Regions from separate parts of the Saccharopolyspora sp. NPDC050642 genome, predicted to be linked through region 1. Evidence: riboswitches for the same ligand, from Rfam matches in the RefSeq annotation. Region 1 holds a riboswitch; the other holds the start of a gene.

Region 1 (7,729 bases):
GGTCGGAGGCGTACTTCTTGGCCTGGTCGATCACCTTGCGGCCCTGCGGGCTGCTGGCGAAATCGGCGACCTTCTTGAACAGAGACATCGTCGCTCCCGGCGGTTCGGAGTCACGGCTACCACCAGGCTACCGACAAATCGGTCACGAATCAGCCGAGCACGCCGCTGATCGATGCGTGGCCCTTGAGCAGGTTCCGCGCCACGGTGCGGCGCTGGATCTCGTCGGTGCCCTCGAAGATGCGCAGCAGCCGCAGGTCGCGGTACCAGCGCTCGACCGGCAGCTCCTTGGTGTAGCCCATGCCGCCGTGCATCTGCAGGACCCGGTCCACGATCTCGTTGGCGCGGGTGGCGCCGAAGAGCTTGGCCACCGACTGCGCGTGCCGGGAGTCCATGCCCTGGTCGACCTGCCAGGCCGCCTGCAGCACGAGCCAGCGCAGCGCCTCGATCTCCACCGCGGAGTCGGCGATCATCCACTGGATGGCCTGGCGCTCGGCGATCGGCTTGCCGAAGGTCTCGCGGGTCTTGGCATATTCCATGCCCATCTCGACGAGCCGCTCGCAGGCGCCGAGGGCGTGCGCGGGCAGCAGGTAGCGGCCGCGGCCGATCCACTGCATGGCGAGCTTGAAGCCGTGGCCGACCTCGCCGAGCACGTTGTGCTCCGGGACCCGCACGTTGTCGAACACCAGCGCCGCGGGCTGCCGCTCCCACGGGCCCATGATGTCGATCGGCTCGGACTTCCAGCCCGCGTCGCGGTCGGCCAGGAAGCAGGTGACGCCGCCGTTGGCGCCCTTCTCCCGGTCGGTGACGGCGAAGACCATCACGAAGTCGGCGTCGATGCCGCCGGTGATGAAGGTCTTCTCGCCGTTGATGACCCACTCGTCGCCGTCCTTGACGGCGGTGGTGCGCAGGTTCTTGGCGTCCGAGCCGGCGCCGGGCTCGGTGATCGCGAAGCACGACTTGCGGGTGCCCTCGATCGTCGGGAGCAGGTAGCGCTCCTTCTGGTCGTCGTTGGCGTAGTACAGGATGTTGTCGGCGTAGCCGCCGAAGCGGAACGGCACGAAGGTGCGGCCGAGCTCGACCTCGATGAGCGCCGTCATCACCGCCGACAGGCCCATGCCGCCGTACTCCTCGGGCGTCTGCACGCCCCAGAACCCGGCCTGCTTCGCCTTGTCCTGCAGTTCCCGCTGCTCGTCCTTGGTCAGGCCGCGTTCCCCGGCGCGCTCGCGGCGCAGCACCTCCTGTTCCAGCGGCACCAGTTCGCGCTGGACGAAGTTGCGCACCCAGTCGCGGATGTCGCGTTCTGTGTCGGACAGCGAGAAGTCGACCATCGCCGGATCCTTTCCTGCGGCCAGCTAACTAACGTCGTTAGTTTTGTGGCAGCCTAAGGCGGTCCCGGCGACCGCCGCAAGGGATCCGACGAGGAGAAGACGTGCCCAGACCGACCACCCCCCGGCTGTCGCCGGAACGCATCCGGCGGATCGGCCTGGAGATCATCGACGCCGACGGTCTCGAAGCGCTGTCCATGCGGCGGCTGGCCGAACGGCTCGGCGTCCGCGCGGCGTCGCTGTACAACCACGTGTCGACCAAGGACGAGCTGCTGCACGAGATCGCCGACGACGTGATGACCGCGGTGGACGTCTCCGGCTTCGACGCGGACTGGACGACCGGCCTCCGCACCTGGGCGCGCTCCTACCGGGCCGCCCTGATCGCCCACCCGAACCTGGTCCCGTTCCTGGCCTACGGCCCGGCCCGCCGGGAGAACGCGCTGCGCCGGGCGGACGCGGTGCACGGCGGCCTGACCAGGGCGGGCTGGCCGCAGCGCTACGCCACGATGATCGGCGCCTCGACGAAGTACCTGGTGGTGGGCTCGGCGATGGGCTCCTTCAGCGGCGGCTTCCCGGACGACGCGGCGCTCTACGGCGACCGCTTCCCGCACCTGAACAAGGCCCACCTGCTCCGCGAGCACGCGGCGGAGATCGACGCCGACAGCTTCGAGCTGGCCCTGGCCGCCCTGGTCGACGGCCTGGAGAAGCAGTACGGCGAGCTCTCCGCCTGAGATCACTCACCCGCCCGGTTGACGTGGGTCACGCCGGTTCGTAGCGTCCTGTTCGCACAACCGAATACCGCGCCCACGACGTCGTGCGGGAGAGACTCCGGCCCGTTCCGGGACCGGAGCGCCGAAGGAGCAATTCTCCCCAGCAAACTCTCAGGCACCGGCACCGCACGGCACCAGGCGAACACGGAGAAAAGCAGAAGCGCCCGCTTCTCGCCCACGGTGCAAGCCGCCCCCTCGCGGGCGGCGAAACTCTCAGGCCAATGACTCCGGGGAGACCGCCCGACCAGCGCAAGCCCGCGCAGGTCGAGGTCGAGGCATCCCCGATAAGGTTGGACTCAGTGAGCTGACCGGCCCTCGACTGCCGACCGGCGCCCACCAGGAGGAGTCTCACCATGTCGTCGCCACGACAGACGCCCTTGCACCACGTGCACGAAGCCCTCGGGGCGACGTTCACCGAATTCGCCGGCTGGCGGATGCCGCTGCGCTACTCGGGCGACACCGCCGAGCACAACGCGGTGCGCACCGGCGCCGGCCTGTTCGACCTGACCCACATGGGTGAGATCCGGATCAGCGGGCCGCAGGCCGCCGCGGCGCTGGACTACGCGCTGGTCGCCAACGCGTCCGCGATCAAGCCCGGCCGCGCCCGCTACACGATGATCTGCAACGCCGCCGGTGGCGTGCTCGACGACCTGATCGTCTACCGGCTCGGCGACGAGGAGTTCCTGGTGGTGGCCAACGCGGCGAACGCCGCCGTGGTCTCCGCCGAGCTGGCCGAGCGCATCGGCGGCTTCGACGCCGAGCACCAGGACGTCTCCGACGACTACGCGCTGATCGCGGTGCAGGGCCCGAACGCGGTCGCGATCCTCGCGCCGCTGACCGACACCGACCTCGCCGAGGTCAAGTACTACGCGGGCTACCGCAGCCGGGTCGCGGGCAAGGACGTGCTGCTGGCGCGCACCGGTTACACCGGCGAGGACGGCTTCGAGCTGTTCACCGAGCCCGGCGACGCCGAGGCGGTCTGGCAGGCGCTGACCGAGTCCGGCGCCGAGCACGGGCTGCAGCCCGCCGGGTTGTCCTGCCGCGACACGCTGCGGCTGGAGGCCGGCATGCCGCTGTACGGCAACGAGCTGTCCGCCGAGCTCACGCCCTTCCACGCCAACCTCGGCCGGGTGGTCAAGCTGGACAAGGCCGGCGACTTCGTCGGCAAGGACGCGCTGGCCGCCGCGGCCGAGAAGCCCACCGAGCGCACGCTGGTCGGCTTGAGCACCGAGCAGCGCCGGGCGCCCCGGCACGGCTACCGCGTGCTGGACGCCGACGGCGCCGAGATCGGCGTCGTGACCAGCGGCGCCCCCTCCCCGACGCTCGGCCACCCGATCGGGATGGCCTACGTGGACCGCGACCACAGCGAACCCGGCACGCAGCTGCAGGTCGACATCCGCGGCAAGGCCGTCGCGGTGCAGGTCGTCGAGCTGCCGTTCTACCGCCGCAATGCCTGAAGAGAAATACACAGGAGGCAACACCATGTCGACACCGGACCTGTTCAACGACCAGCTGGCCGCGGTGGACCCCGAGGTGGCGGCGGCGGTCGGCGCCGAACTCAACCGCCAGCAGAGCACGCTGGAGATGATCGCCTCGGAGAACTTCGCACCGCAGGCCGTCCTCGAGGCGCAGGGCTCGGTGCTGACCAACAAGTACGCCGAGGGCTACCCGGGCCGCCGCTACTACGGCGGCTGCGAGCACGTCGACGTCATCGAGCAGCTGGCCATCGACCGGGTCAAGGAGCTCTTCGGCGCGAGCTTCGCCAACGTGCAGCCGCACTCGGGCGCGCAGGCCAACGCGGCTGCGATGTTCGCGCTGCTCAAGCCGGGTGACACGATCATGGGCCTGGACCTGGCGCACGGCGGTCACCTGACCCACGGCATGCGGATCAACTTCTCCGGCAAGCTCTACAACGTGGTGCCGTACCACGTGCGCGAGGACGACCACCGCGTCGACATGGACGAGGTCGCCAAGCTGGCGCGGGAGAACAAGCCGCAGCTGATCATCGCCGGCTGGTCGGCGTACCCGCGGCAGCTGGACTTCAAGCGGTTCCGGGAGATCGCCGACGAGGTCGGCGCCTACCTGATGGTCGACATGGCGCACTTCGCCGGCCTGGTGGCCGCCGGGCTGCACCCGAGCCCGGTGCCGCACGCCCACGTCGTCACCACCACCACGCACAAGACGCTCGGCGGTCCGCGCGGTGGCGTGATCCTGTCGGCGGACACGGAGTTCGCGAAGAAGTTCAACTCGGCGGTGTTCCCGGGCCAGCAGGGCGGGCCGCTGGAGCACGTGATCGCCGGCAAGGCGGTGTCGTTCAAGGTCGCCGCGTCGCCGGAGTTCGCCGACCGGCAGCGCCGCACCGTGGAGGGCGCGCAGATCCTGGCCGAGCGGCTGCTCGCCGACGACGCCGCCAAGGCCGGGGTGCAGCTGGTCTCCGGCGGCACCGACGTGCACCTGGTGCTGGTGGACCTGCGGGACTCCGAGCTGGACGGCAAGCAGGCCGAGGACCGGCTGCACGAGATCGGCATCACGGTCAACCGCAACGCGGTGCCCAACGACCCGCGGCCGCCGATGGTGACCTCCGGGCTGCGCATCGGCACCCCGGCGCTGGCCACCCGCGGCTTCGGCAAGGAGGACTTCACCGAGGTCGCCGACGTCATCGCCGAGGCCCTCAAGCCGGGCTTCGACGAATCGGCGAGCGCGAAGCTCCGGGAGCGGGTGGAGGCCCTGGCCGCCAAGCACCCGCTGTACCCGAACCTCTGACATGTGATCGACGGGCAGCCCCCGAGCGCCGCATTTCGGTCCGCAATGACCGAAATGCGGCGTTTCATGTTTGCGTCCTAAGTGGACTATGTTGGAACTGGGAAAAGGCTCGATTTCAACTGTGCCCAATCGCTTGCCAGCACTGCCCGAATGCCGGATTATCTGCGCAGTTTCAGCGAAACACGCTGGCGATTAAGGAGTCACGCTTCGATGAGCCAACCAGAGGCCGAGGAGTACCGGAAGGATCTGAGTACCCGGCACATCAACATGATCGCGATCGGCGGGGCGATCGGGGTCGGGCTGTTCCTCGGCTCCGGCAAGGCGCTGCACCAGGTCGGGCCCGGCCTGATCCTGATCTACGCGATCGCCGGGCTGATGATCTTCTTCGTGATGCGGGCGCTCGGCGAGCTGCTGATGTACCGCCCGGTGAGCGGGTCGTTCGCGGAGTACGCGGGCGAGTTCGTGGGCCCGTGGGCCAAGTTCGCGGTGGGCTGGGGCTACTGGCTGGTGTGGATCGTCACCGGCATGGCCGAGATCACCGCGGTCGGCGAGTACTTCCAGTTCTGGTTCCCCCACGTGCCGCAGTGGATCCCCGCCCTGGGAGCGCTGATCGTGCTCTCCGGCGTGAACCTGATCGCGGTGAAGCTCTTCGGCGAGTTCGAGTTCTGGTTCGCCCTGATCAAGGTGCTGGCCATCATCGGCCTGATCGTGCTCGCCGCCGCGATCCTGGTGTTCGGCTTCAGCGACCTCGGGGACACCGCGTCGCTGAGCAACATCTGGTCCCAAGGCGGGTTGTTCCCCAACGGCGCGGCGTCGTCGCTGCTGGCGTTCCAGATCGTCATGTTCGCCTTCGTCGGCGTGGAGATGGTCGGCCAGACCGCCAGCGAGAGCAAGAACCCGCAGAAGGTCCTGCCGCGGGCCATCAACTCGGTGATGTGGCGGATCCTGATCTTCTACGTCGGCGCGCTGATCGCCCTGACCGCGCTGGTGCCGTGGAACCAGTTCCCGACCACCGGCAGCCCGTTCGTGCACGCCTTCACCCTGATCGGCATCCCGGCCGCCGCCGGCGTGATCAACTTCGTGGTGACCACCGCCGCGCTGTCGTCCTGCAACAGCGGCATCTACTCCACCGCGCGGATGCTGCGCACCCTGTCGGAGGACCGCCAGGCGCCGCGCTCGGTGGGACGTCTCAGCGGCCGGGCGGTGCCCGCGCGGGCCATCGGGATCACGTTCTGCGCGATGCTGATCGGCGTGGTGCTCAACTACTTCGTGCCGGAGCAGGCGTTCACCTACATCACCAGCGCCAGCACCGCCGGCGCCATCTTCACCTGGGGCATGATCGTGATCGCGCACCTGGTCTACCGGCGCAAGGTCGCCCGGGGCGAACTCCCGGCCGGCCCGTTCCGGATGCCGCTCGCCCCGTACTCCAACTACGTCGTGCTGGCCTTCCTCGCGTTCGTCGTGGTGCTGCTGGCCTTCGACGCCGAGACCCGGATCGCGCTGTACATCACCCCGGTGCTCGCGATCGCGATGGTGATCGGCTACCTCGCGGTGCGCAACAAGCAGCCGCAGCAGGAGTCCGCGAACAGGTGAACGCCTGATCAGGATTCCAGGTAGTGCAGGACGGCGAGGACCCGGCGGCTGTAGCCGGTGGCGCGGGCGAGGTCGAGCTTGTCGAAGATCGCGTTCGCGTGCTTCTCCACCGCGCTCTGCGAGATGTGCAGGTGCGCGGCGATGCCGGCGTTGGTGCGGCCCTGCGCCATCTGTTCGAGGACGTCCCGTTCGCGGGGCGTCAGCAGCGACTGCGGATCGCGGTCGCTGCCGGACAGCAGGCGCCGCACCACCTCCGGGTCGAACGCCACTCCCCCGTCGGCCACCCGCTGGAGGGCGTCGAGGAACTCGTCGACCTGCACCACCCGGTCCTTGAGCAGGTAGCCGACCCGCGCGGTGTCGCCGGTGAGCAGCTCGACCGCGTAGCGCTTCTCCACGTACTGCGAGAGCACCAGCACGCCGACGGCGGGGAACCGGCGCCGGATCTCCAGCGCGGCGCGCAGGCCGTCGTCGGTGTGCGTGGGCGGCATCCGGACGTCGACGACGGCCACGTCCGGCTGCCACGCCGCCACCTCCGAGAGGAGGCTCGGCGCGTCCCCGACGGCGGCCACCACGTCGTGCCCCTCCTCCGCCAGCAGGCGCACCAGGCCTTCGCGCAGCAGGGTGGAATCGTCGGCCAGGATCACCCGCACGGCAGCTCCGCGACGATCGTCGTCGGGCCGCCGACGGGACTGTCCACTGTGAACTTCCCGTCCAGCGCCGCGACGCGCCGGGCCAGGCCGGAAAGCCCGGCACCGCGCACCGATGCGCCGCCGGCACCGTCGTCGTCCACCCGAACCACGAGCCACCCCTCTTCCCGTTCGACCCGGACGGTGACGATACCCGCGCCCGAGTGCTTGGCCGCGTTCGTCACGGCCTCCGAAACCACGAAGTACGCCACGGCTTCGACCTCCACGGCCGGCCGCTGCGCCACCTCGTACCGCAGCTCGACCGGCATCCCGGCGCGCTCCACCAGCGCCGCCAGGGCCGGGTGCAGGCCCCCGGCGTCCAGCGCGGCCGGGTAGACCCGCCACGCGACATCGCGGAAATCCCGGAGTATTTCCTGGGATTCCTCGTGCGCCTGGCGCAGCAGGTCGGCGGCCCGGTCGCCGTCGCCGGCGCGCCGGGCCCGGCCGATCAGCATGCCCAGCGCCACCAGCCGCTGCTGCACGCCGTCGTGCAGGTCGCGTTCGATGCGGCGGCGTTCCTCGTGGATCGCGGCGACCACATCGGAGCGCGTGGTGGAGAGCTGTTCGACCCGTTGCCGGAGCTGCTCGGCCC
Region 2 (7,729 bases), on a different contig from region 1:
AGCGGAGCACTCCGACGACTCCCATCGGGTGACATCGGCAGTCGAGGCGCACGCCTGCACATCCACCACTCGAGGCTCACTCCATCGAGTGGTTATCGATTCGGTCCGAAATTGGCGGTCGAGCGGGGGCTCGCTGCTTCGGCAAATGGGCGATCGTGGCCTACACTAAAAGTGGCGGCCTGCTCCCGGTGACCCCCAGGCTGGTTGAGCGGGCCGCCCCGTTCGGCTGTGTGAGCGCATCACCTGTTCGGTGCATCCGCGGCGACGATCCGAGAACACGTCCCAGAACGGGCTCCCGCATGCGAAAACGCCGCGAGCGGGGGAACCGCCCTGCCGCGCGGTGACAGGAAGGTTCCCCCGCTCGCAGGCGAGATCAGGCGAGCACGCTGCTGATCGGGGTGCTGGTCAGCCCGTGCGCCTCGGCGACCGGCTCGTTGACCAGCTTGCCGTCGTGGGTGTTGAGGCCACCGGCGAGCGCGTCGTCCGCGCGGCAGGCCTGCTGCCAGCCCTGGTCGGCGATGCGCAGCACGTACGGCAACGTGACGTTGGTGAGCGCGTGCGTCGAGGTGTTCGGGACCGCGCCCGGCATGTTCGCCACGCAGTAGAACACCGAGTTGTGCACCCGGTACGTCGGGTCGTCGTGCGTGGTCGGGCGGGAGTCGGCGAAGCAACCGCCCTGGTCGATGGCGATGTCGACCAGCACGCTGCCCGGCTTCATCTCGGAGACCAGGTGGTTGGAGACCAGCTTCGGGGCCTTCGCGCCCGGGATCAGCACGGCGCCGATGACCAGGTCGGCGGCCCGCACGGCCTGCTCGACCGAGTAGCGGTTGGACGTCACGGTGCGGATCTGGCCGTGGAAGTCGCGGTCGATCTCGCGGAGCTTGTCGACGTTGGTGTCGAGCAGCTCGACGTCGGCGCCCATGCCCAGCGCGACGCGCGCGGCGTTGAGGCCCGCGACGCCACCGCCGATCACCACGACCCGCGCCGGGTGCACGCCGGGAACACCGCCCGGCAGCACGCCGCGGCCGCCGCAGGGACGCATCAGCGAGTAGGCGCCCACCTGCGGGGCGAGGCGCCCGGCGACCTCGCTCATCGGCGCGAGCAGCGGCAGAGCGCCGTTGGCCGTCTGCACCGTCTCGTAGGCGATGCCGGTGACGCCGGACTTCAGCATCGCGTCGGTCAGCTCGGCGGAGGCCGCCAGGTGCAGGTAGGTGAACAGCACCTGGTTCCGGCGCAACCGCGGGTACTCCTCGGCGATCGGCTCCTTGACCTTGAGGACCAGCTGGCCCTCGCCCCACACCTCTTCGGCGGTGGGCAGCACCTTCGCCCCGGCGGCGAGGTAGTCCTCGTCGGGGATGGAGGAACCGGCGCCGGCGTTCGTCTCGACGAAGACGTCGTGACCGCGGGTGGTCAGCTCGTGCACGCCCGCAGGTGTGATCGCGACCCGGTACTCGTTGTTCTTGATCTCGCGCGGCACTGCGATCTTCACGGCGGAATCCTTTCGTCTCCTGTTGCGCACCACGATCCGCTGCCGCCGAAAGGGGCGCATCATTCCCGCGGGATGAGATTGCCCCGCGCGCCTTGTGCCCGCAGCACAAAGCCCGCGGCGGCGAAGTCAACGCGTCGGCAGGGGCCGAAACGGCGCGGTGAGGACGCCGGGGTGACAGGAAGGTTCCCTTGCTCGCGGCCACCCGAGCGGCCGGTGAAAGCAAGGGAACTTTCCTGTCATGCGGTGGCAGGAAGGTTCCCTTCCGCACGTCACCGGGGGTGCGTCACGGGCCTGGTGGTGACAGGAAGGTTCCCTTGCTCGCAGCCGGCGGGGGCGCGGCTCGGCGGGGGCGGGGTGACAGGAAAGTTCCCTTGCTGTCAGCCGTGCTGGGCCCAGCGGTCGGCGAGCAGTTGCACGAACAGCGCTGCGCGGACGTTGGGGCTCTCCAGGTCGATGTCCACGAGTTGGGTGAGCCGCTTCATCCGGTAGCGGAAGGTGTTCGGGTGCACGCGCAGCTCTCGGCTCGCCTGCCGCGGGTCGCCCGGGTGGCGCAGCCACGCGTGGAGGGTTGCCAGGTATTCGGTGCCCTGCGTTCGGTCGTGCTCGCGCAGCACCGGCAGCGGGCCCAGGGAGCCGACGCCCGCGTCGGTCGACGCACCGGCCATCCGGCTGAGCACCACCAGGTGCCAGTTGTCCTCGTACACCGCCACCCGGTCGCGCAGCTGGCCGGTGCGCAGCAGGCCGACCAGCTCCTCGGCCTGCGCGCGCGACTGGGGCAGGTCGGCGACCGCCACCGCATTGCCCACCGCGATCAGCGGGCGCGGCGAAGCGTCGTGGGACATGAGCGCTTCTCGCAGGTCCGGCCAGCCGCCCGCGCCCGCCCGGTCCGGCACCAGGGCGTAGAGCATGGTGCCGATCTCGGTGACCAGCGGGCGCCGCCCGATCCCGCGCGTGATCCACTCCCACATCGCCAGCCGGTGCCCCTCCGCGGGCCCGGCGGACGACGGCATTTCGATCGCGACGACCCGATGCGCCTCGTTGGGCACGGCGAGCTCGTTCACGGCCACCCGCCAGCCCTCGCCCCCCTCCAGCAGCAGCCGCACCTGCTCGGCGGACCGGCGGCGCTCCGCGTCCGCCACCGCCCGCCACCGCAGCAGTTGCAGCGCGACCAGCGGCGCGGTGTCGGCGAACGCGGTGGAGCGCTCCTCGGAGACCTCCCCGGGCACCACGGCCCACATCGAGCCGAGCAGCTCGCCGCCCATCCGGATCGGCACCACCAGGCGGGGCAGGGTGCCGTCCTGCTGGGCGGGCACGAAGATCGCCGAACTGCCCTTGCTGAGCTGGCGGAACGTGCCGCGGGCCCGGAACTTGGCGAGCACCTCGTCGGGCTGCTTCCGGCCCATGATCGTCGACACCCGCGCCGGGTCGGTCAGGTCCTGCCGGGCGGAGTAGGCCAGGACCTGGGAGTGCGCGTCCTCGATCGTGACCGGCGCGTCCACCACGTCGGCGACCGCGTCGGCGAGGCGGAACAGGTCGCCGACCCCGGTGCCGCGCGCGTCGGCCTCCTCGATGCCGGTCCCGGCCAGCGCCGCCCGGATCAGCCACACCAACTGCGCCCAGCCGGTACCCGGCCGGACCTCCACCAACGCCACTCCGGCTTCCTCGGCCGCCGCGGCCACCGCGTCGTCCGCCGAGATCGGCGGCTTGAGCAGCACCGCTGCCGCGCCCTGCGCGCCGCAGGCCCTCGCCAGCCGCTTCGCCTGCTCGCGATCCGCGACGGCCACGCCCAGCACGAGGTCGCCGCCCGCCGCGGTCGGCGGCTCATCGGGTTCGGCGATGACGACGTCCCCTACGCAGACCGTCGGCTCTGGGCTGACCACGGTGCGCAGCAGTGTGGGGCCGACCCGTTCGACCAGCGCCCGGATGTCCAGCATCACCGGCCTCCTGAGTGCTTCGGGCCGCCGCCGGTCAGGTGGGGGAGGGCATTGACACCAGGGCTGGCCCGTTTATCGTTGCTGAGCACATCGACAATCGCATACCGGCCGTCGACCCCGTGCGGGAGAGACCTTGAGGGCTCACGCCGAGCCGTCAGGGCGCCGAAGGAGCAAGACTCCCCACAAACTCTCAGGCACCCATGACCGTTCGGGCGAGGCAACTCTGGAAAGCGCGCGTCATCCCTGACGCTCCACCCACGGTGCAAGCCGCGAGAAACCGCGGCGAAGCTCTCAGGTTCCGAAACAGAGGGGGAGGCCCAGCCCCGCTCGGGCATCCCTGCCCCCGAAAGCCTTGGAGCCTCCCGCCATGTCCCTGCCTGCGAACCTGCGCTATACCGAAGAGCACGAGTGGATCGAGGACCGCGACGAGCTGGTCCGGATCGGCATCACCCAGCACGCCGCGGACGCGCTCGGCGACATCGTCTTCGTGCAGCTGCCCGAGGTGGGGGAGCAGATCGAGGCGGGCCAGGCCTGCGGCGAGCTGGAGTCCACGAAGTCCGTCAGCGACCTGTTCGCGCCGGTCACCGGCGAGGTCGTGGCGATCAACGAGTCCGTCGTGGACGATCCGGCGCTGGTCAACTCCGAGCCCTACGGCGAGGGCTGGCTGCTGGAGGTGCGCACCTCCGACACCGGTGCTCTGCTCACCGCCGAGCAGTACGCCGCGGTGATCGCGGAGTAGCGGGGATTAGGCGAGGGAGGAGACGGTCAATGGCGATCAGCGTCTTCGACCTGTTCTCGGTCGGTATCGGGCCGTCCAGTTCGCACACGGTCGGCCCGATGCGCGCGGCCCGGCTGTTCGTGCAGCGGTTGCACGGCGAGGGACGGTTGCCGCAGGTCAAGCGGATCAAGGCGGAACTGTTCGGGTCGCTCGGCGCGACCGGGCACGGGCATGGCAGCCCGAAGGCGGTGCTGCTCGGCCTCGAGGGGCACAGCCCGGAGACCGTCGACCCGGCGGCGGTGGAGGGCCGGGTCGCCGAGATCCGGGAGACCGGGCGGCTGCGGCTCGACGGCGTGCAGGAGATCCGGTTCACCGTGGACCGCGACCTGGTGATGCACCGGCGCAAGTCGCTGCCGCTGCACCCCAACGGGATGCGGTTCACCGCGACCGGCACCGACGGGGTCGAGCTGGAGAGCGCGGTCTACTACTCGGTCGGCGGCGGTTTCGTCGTCGACGAGGACGCCACCGGCACCGATCGGATCAAGCCCGACGCGACCGCGGTGCGGTACCCGTTCCGGACCGGCGCGGAACTGCTCGCCCGCACCGAGGAGTCCGGGCTGCCGATCAGCGGCGTCATGCTGGCCAACGAGCTGTCCTGGCGCGGCGAGGACGCCGTGCACAAGGAGCTGCTGGGCATCTGGCAGGTCATGCGCGAATGCGTGGACAACGGATGCCGGAACTCCGGTGAACTGCCCGGCGGGCTCAAGGTCCGGCGGCGGGCGGCGGAGCTGGCCGCTTCGCTGACCGAGCACGACGATGCGCTGGAGTGGGTGACGCTCTTCGCGCTCGCGGTGAACGAGGAGAACGCGGCCGGCGGGCGCGTGGTGACCGCGCCGACCAACGGCGCGGCCGGGATCGTCCCCGCGGTGCTGCACTACTACATGCGGTTCGTGCCGGGCGCCGACGACGCCGGCGTGGTGCGCTTCCTGCTCGCGGCCGGTGCGGTCGGCGTGCTGTTCAAGGAGAACGCATCGATCTCCGGTGCCGAGGTCGGCTGCCAGGGCGAGGTCGGGTCGGCGTGCTCGATGGCGGCCGCCGGGCTCGCCGAGGTGCTCGGCGGGACCCCGAGCCAGGTGGAGAACGCCGCGGAGATCGCGATGGAGCACAACCTCGGGCTCACCTGCGACCCGATCGGCGGTCTCGTGCAGATCCCGTGCATCGAGCGCAACGCGGTCGCGTCGGTGAAGGCGATCACGGCGGCGCGGATGGCGCTGCGCGGCGACGGCACCCACTTCGTCTCGCTGGACAAGGTCATCAAGACCATGCGCGAGACCGGCCGGGACATGAAGGTCAAGTACAAGGAGACGGCTCGCGGCGGCCTCGCCGTCAACGTCATCGAGTGCTGACCCGCCGCACGCCCGGTGAGTGCATGGGAACTTTCCTGTCACCACCGGGCCGTGTGGTGCGTGCATGGGAACTTTCCTGTCACCACTAGGCCGTGCGGTGCGAGCTCGGGAACTTTCCTGTCAACAGGCCGGTTCCTGCGGTGCGTGCATGGGAACTTTCCTGTCACCACCGGGCCGTGCGGTGCGTGCATGGGAACTTTCCTGTCAACAGGCCGGTTCCTGCGGTGCGTGCATGGGAACTTTCCTGTCACCGATGACCCACCGGGCGCCTTTGTGGAGCCGTTCCGGCCGTCGGCTCCGGTGCGAGGATGGGAACCTTCCTGTCACCGCTCCCCGCCGCGCACCGGCCAGATGCCGTGCACCGGGGACCAGTCGAGGAGGCGCCGCGCCGCTTCGCTGCTCACGCGGTGCGATGGTTCGGCGGCCTCGTCCGGGGCCTGCCCAGGGGCCGGGCTGCCGTCCGCGCGGGCCAGCTCGCGGTAGTAGTCCGCGACCCGGACGGGCTCGTCGGCGATGTTCAGCGTCTCTCCCGCGCAGCCGCGCTCCAGCGCGCCGACCACCGCCTCCGCGTAGTCCCGCGCGTGCACCATCGCCGCCCACGACCGCCCGTCGCCCGGGATGGGCAGCTGCCCGGCGCGCAGCCGGGCCCGCTGCTGGTCCTGCACCGTCGCGGGGCCCACGAAGCGTCCGCCGCGCAGGATGCTCCACGCGATCTCGTCGGCGGGCAGTTCGCGGACCGCGGCTTCCATCGCCTGGACCGGGGCGACGATGGTCGTCCGTTCCGGCCGGTGGTCGAACGGCGCCGTCTCGGTCAGCGGGGTGTCGCCGCCGTCCGCGTAGGCCATCGTGATGCTCATCTGGACGAAGCGCCCCACCCCGGCTTCCTGCAGCGCGTCGGTCACCACCGCGGTTCCGGTGCTGCGCAGCGCCGTGTTCAGCGCCCAGCTGCCCGCGGTCGGCGGGACCGCGGTGGCCGCGTTGACCACCGCGTCGACGTCCTTGAACTCCGTCGCCAGCAGTCGCCCGGCGACCGGGTCGAGCAGCGACGCCCGGATTCGGCGGGCTTCTTCCGGCAGGCGGTCGAGGCGGTCTCCGGGCGCCATGGCGGTCACGTCGTGTCCGCGGCGCAGCAGCATCGGGACGAGGTGGCGCCCCAGGACCCCGCTGGCCCCGATGGCGAATACGTGCATCGGTTCCCCCTTCAGTTCCGCAGTTGCTCGGCGAGTCCGGCGGCGAACGACCGGTAGTCGCGCGGCGGTCGGCCGGTGATGTCGGCGACCGCCGTCGTCACCACCTCCGCCTCGCCTGCCCGGTAGGTGGCGTAGAGCTGGAGGCGCGCCGCCACCGCCCAGTCCGGCACTCCCGCCGATCGCATGGCTGCCGCGACCTCGGCGGGTGCGGCGTCCACGTGCCGGATCGGGCGTCCGGCCACTTCGGACAGGATCTCGGCCACCTCCCGGTACCCGAGGGCTTCCGGCCCGGTGAGGTCGTAGTCCCCGGCCGCGACGTCCGCGGTCAGCAGGCTCACCGCCGCGAGGGCGATGTCCTCGACGTCGATCATGCTGACCCGTGCCGCCCCGACCGGCAGCACGATCGCGTCGCGCGCCCGGATGGTCGGCAGCCACTGCAATGCGTTCTGCATGAAAGCGTTGGGGCGCAGCACCGCGTGCGGAATGCCCGCGGCGCGCAGCGCATCGTCGCCGACACCGTGCTGGTGGTGGATGCTCGACTCGGCCCCGGGCTGTGCTCCGAGCGCGGACAGCTTCACCACCCGGCTCACCCCCGCCTCGCCGCTGGTCTCGATGAGATTCCGTTGCAGCACAAGCTGTTCCGGGTGGAACGGGGTGAGCATGAACAACCGGTCCACGCCGCGCAGCGCGTTCAGGGTCGACGTGCGGTCGGTGAGGTCGCACTCGACGACCTCCGCGTCGGGCGCGCGGTTCGGCGAGCCGGGGCGCACCAGCGTGCGCGGGCGGTGGCCGAGCCGCACGAGTTCCCGCGTCACCGCGCGCCCGACGGCGCCCGATGCGCCCGCGACGGCGATGACCGGCCTGCTCACGCCGCCCCCAGCGCGTGTGCCCCGGCGAGCTCCAGGTCCGCCGGGAGCCGGTCGTGCACCGCCGAGTCCGCGAGCAGCTCGCCCAGCTCCGGGGCGAACTTGAACAGGTTGTGCCCGGCGATC

Evidence for each region. Region 1 has a riboswitch for glycine ahead of gcvT (glycine cleavage system aminomethyltransferase GcvT). Riboswitches for the same ligand answer to the same signal wherever they lie in the genome.
Region 2: it holds a riboswitch for glycine, as region 1 does, so the genes downstream of both, gcvH (glycine cleavage system protein GcvH) here and gcvT (glycine cleavage system aminomethyltransferase GcvT) in region 1, are expected to answer to the same signal.

The regions. Positions count from the first base shown of each region.
Region 1 covers NZ_JBFAIN010000017.1:146,727-154,455, forward strand. The annotation lists gene AB0H93_RS25195 (hypothetical protein) at 1-88, opposite strand, end outside; gene AB0H93_RS25200 (acyl-CoA dehydrogenase family protein) at 150-1,328, opposite strand; gene AB0H93_RS25205 (TetR/AcrR family transcriptional regulator) at 1,430-2,056, shown strand; glycine riboswitch at 2,133-2,232, shown strand; glycine riboswitch at 2,233-2,333, shown strand; gene gcvT (glycine cleavage system aminomethyltransferase GcvT) at 2,449-3,552, shown strand; gene glyA (serine hydroxymethyltransferase) at 3,578-4,858, shown strand; gene AB0H93_RS25220 (amino acid permease) at 5,069-6,451, shown strand; gene AB0H93_RS25225 (response regulator transcription factor) at 6,460-7,101, opposite strand; gene AB0H93_RS25230 (histidine kinase) at 7,092-7,729, opposite strand, start outside.
Region 2 covers NZ_JBFAIN010000012.1:35,674-43,402, forward strand. The annotation lists gene ald (alanine dehydrogenase) at 374-1,489, opposite strand; gene AB0H93_RS20035 (helix-turn-helix domain-containing protein) at 1,867-3,423, opposite strand; glycine riboswitch at 3,536-3,640, shown strand; gene gcvH (glycine cleavage system protein GcvH) at 3,791-4,162, shown strand; gene AB0H93_RS20045 (L-serine ammonia-lyase) at 4,192-5,547, shown strand; gene AB0H93_RS20050 (NAD-dependent epimerase/dehydratase family protein) at 5,871-6,737, opposite strand; gene AB0H93_RS20055 (SDR family oxidoreductase) at 6,749-7,606, opposite strand; gene AB0H93_RS20060 (FAD-binding oxidoreductase) at 7,603-7,729, opposite strand, start outside.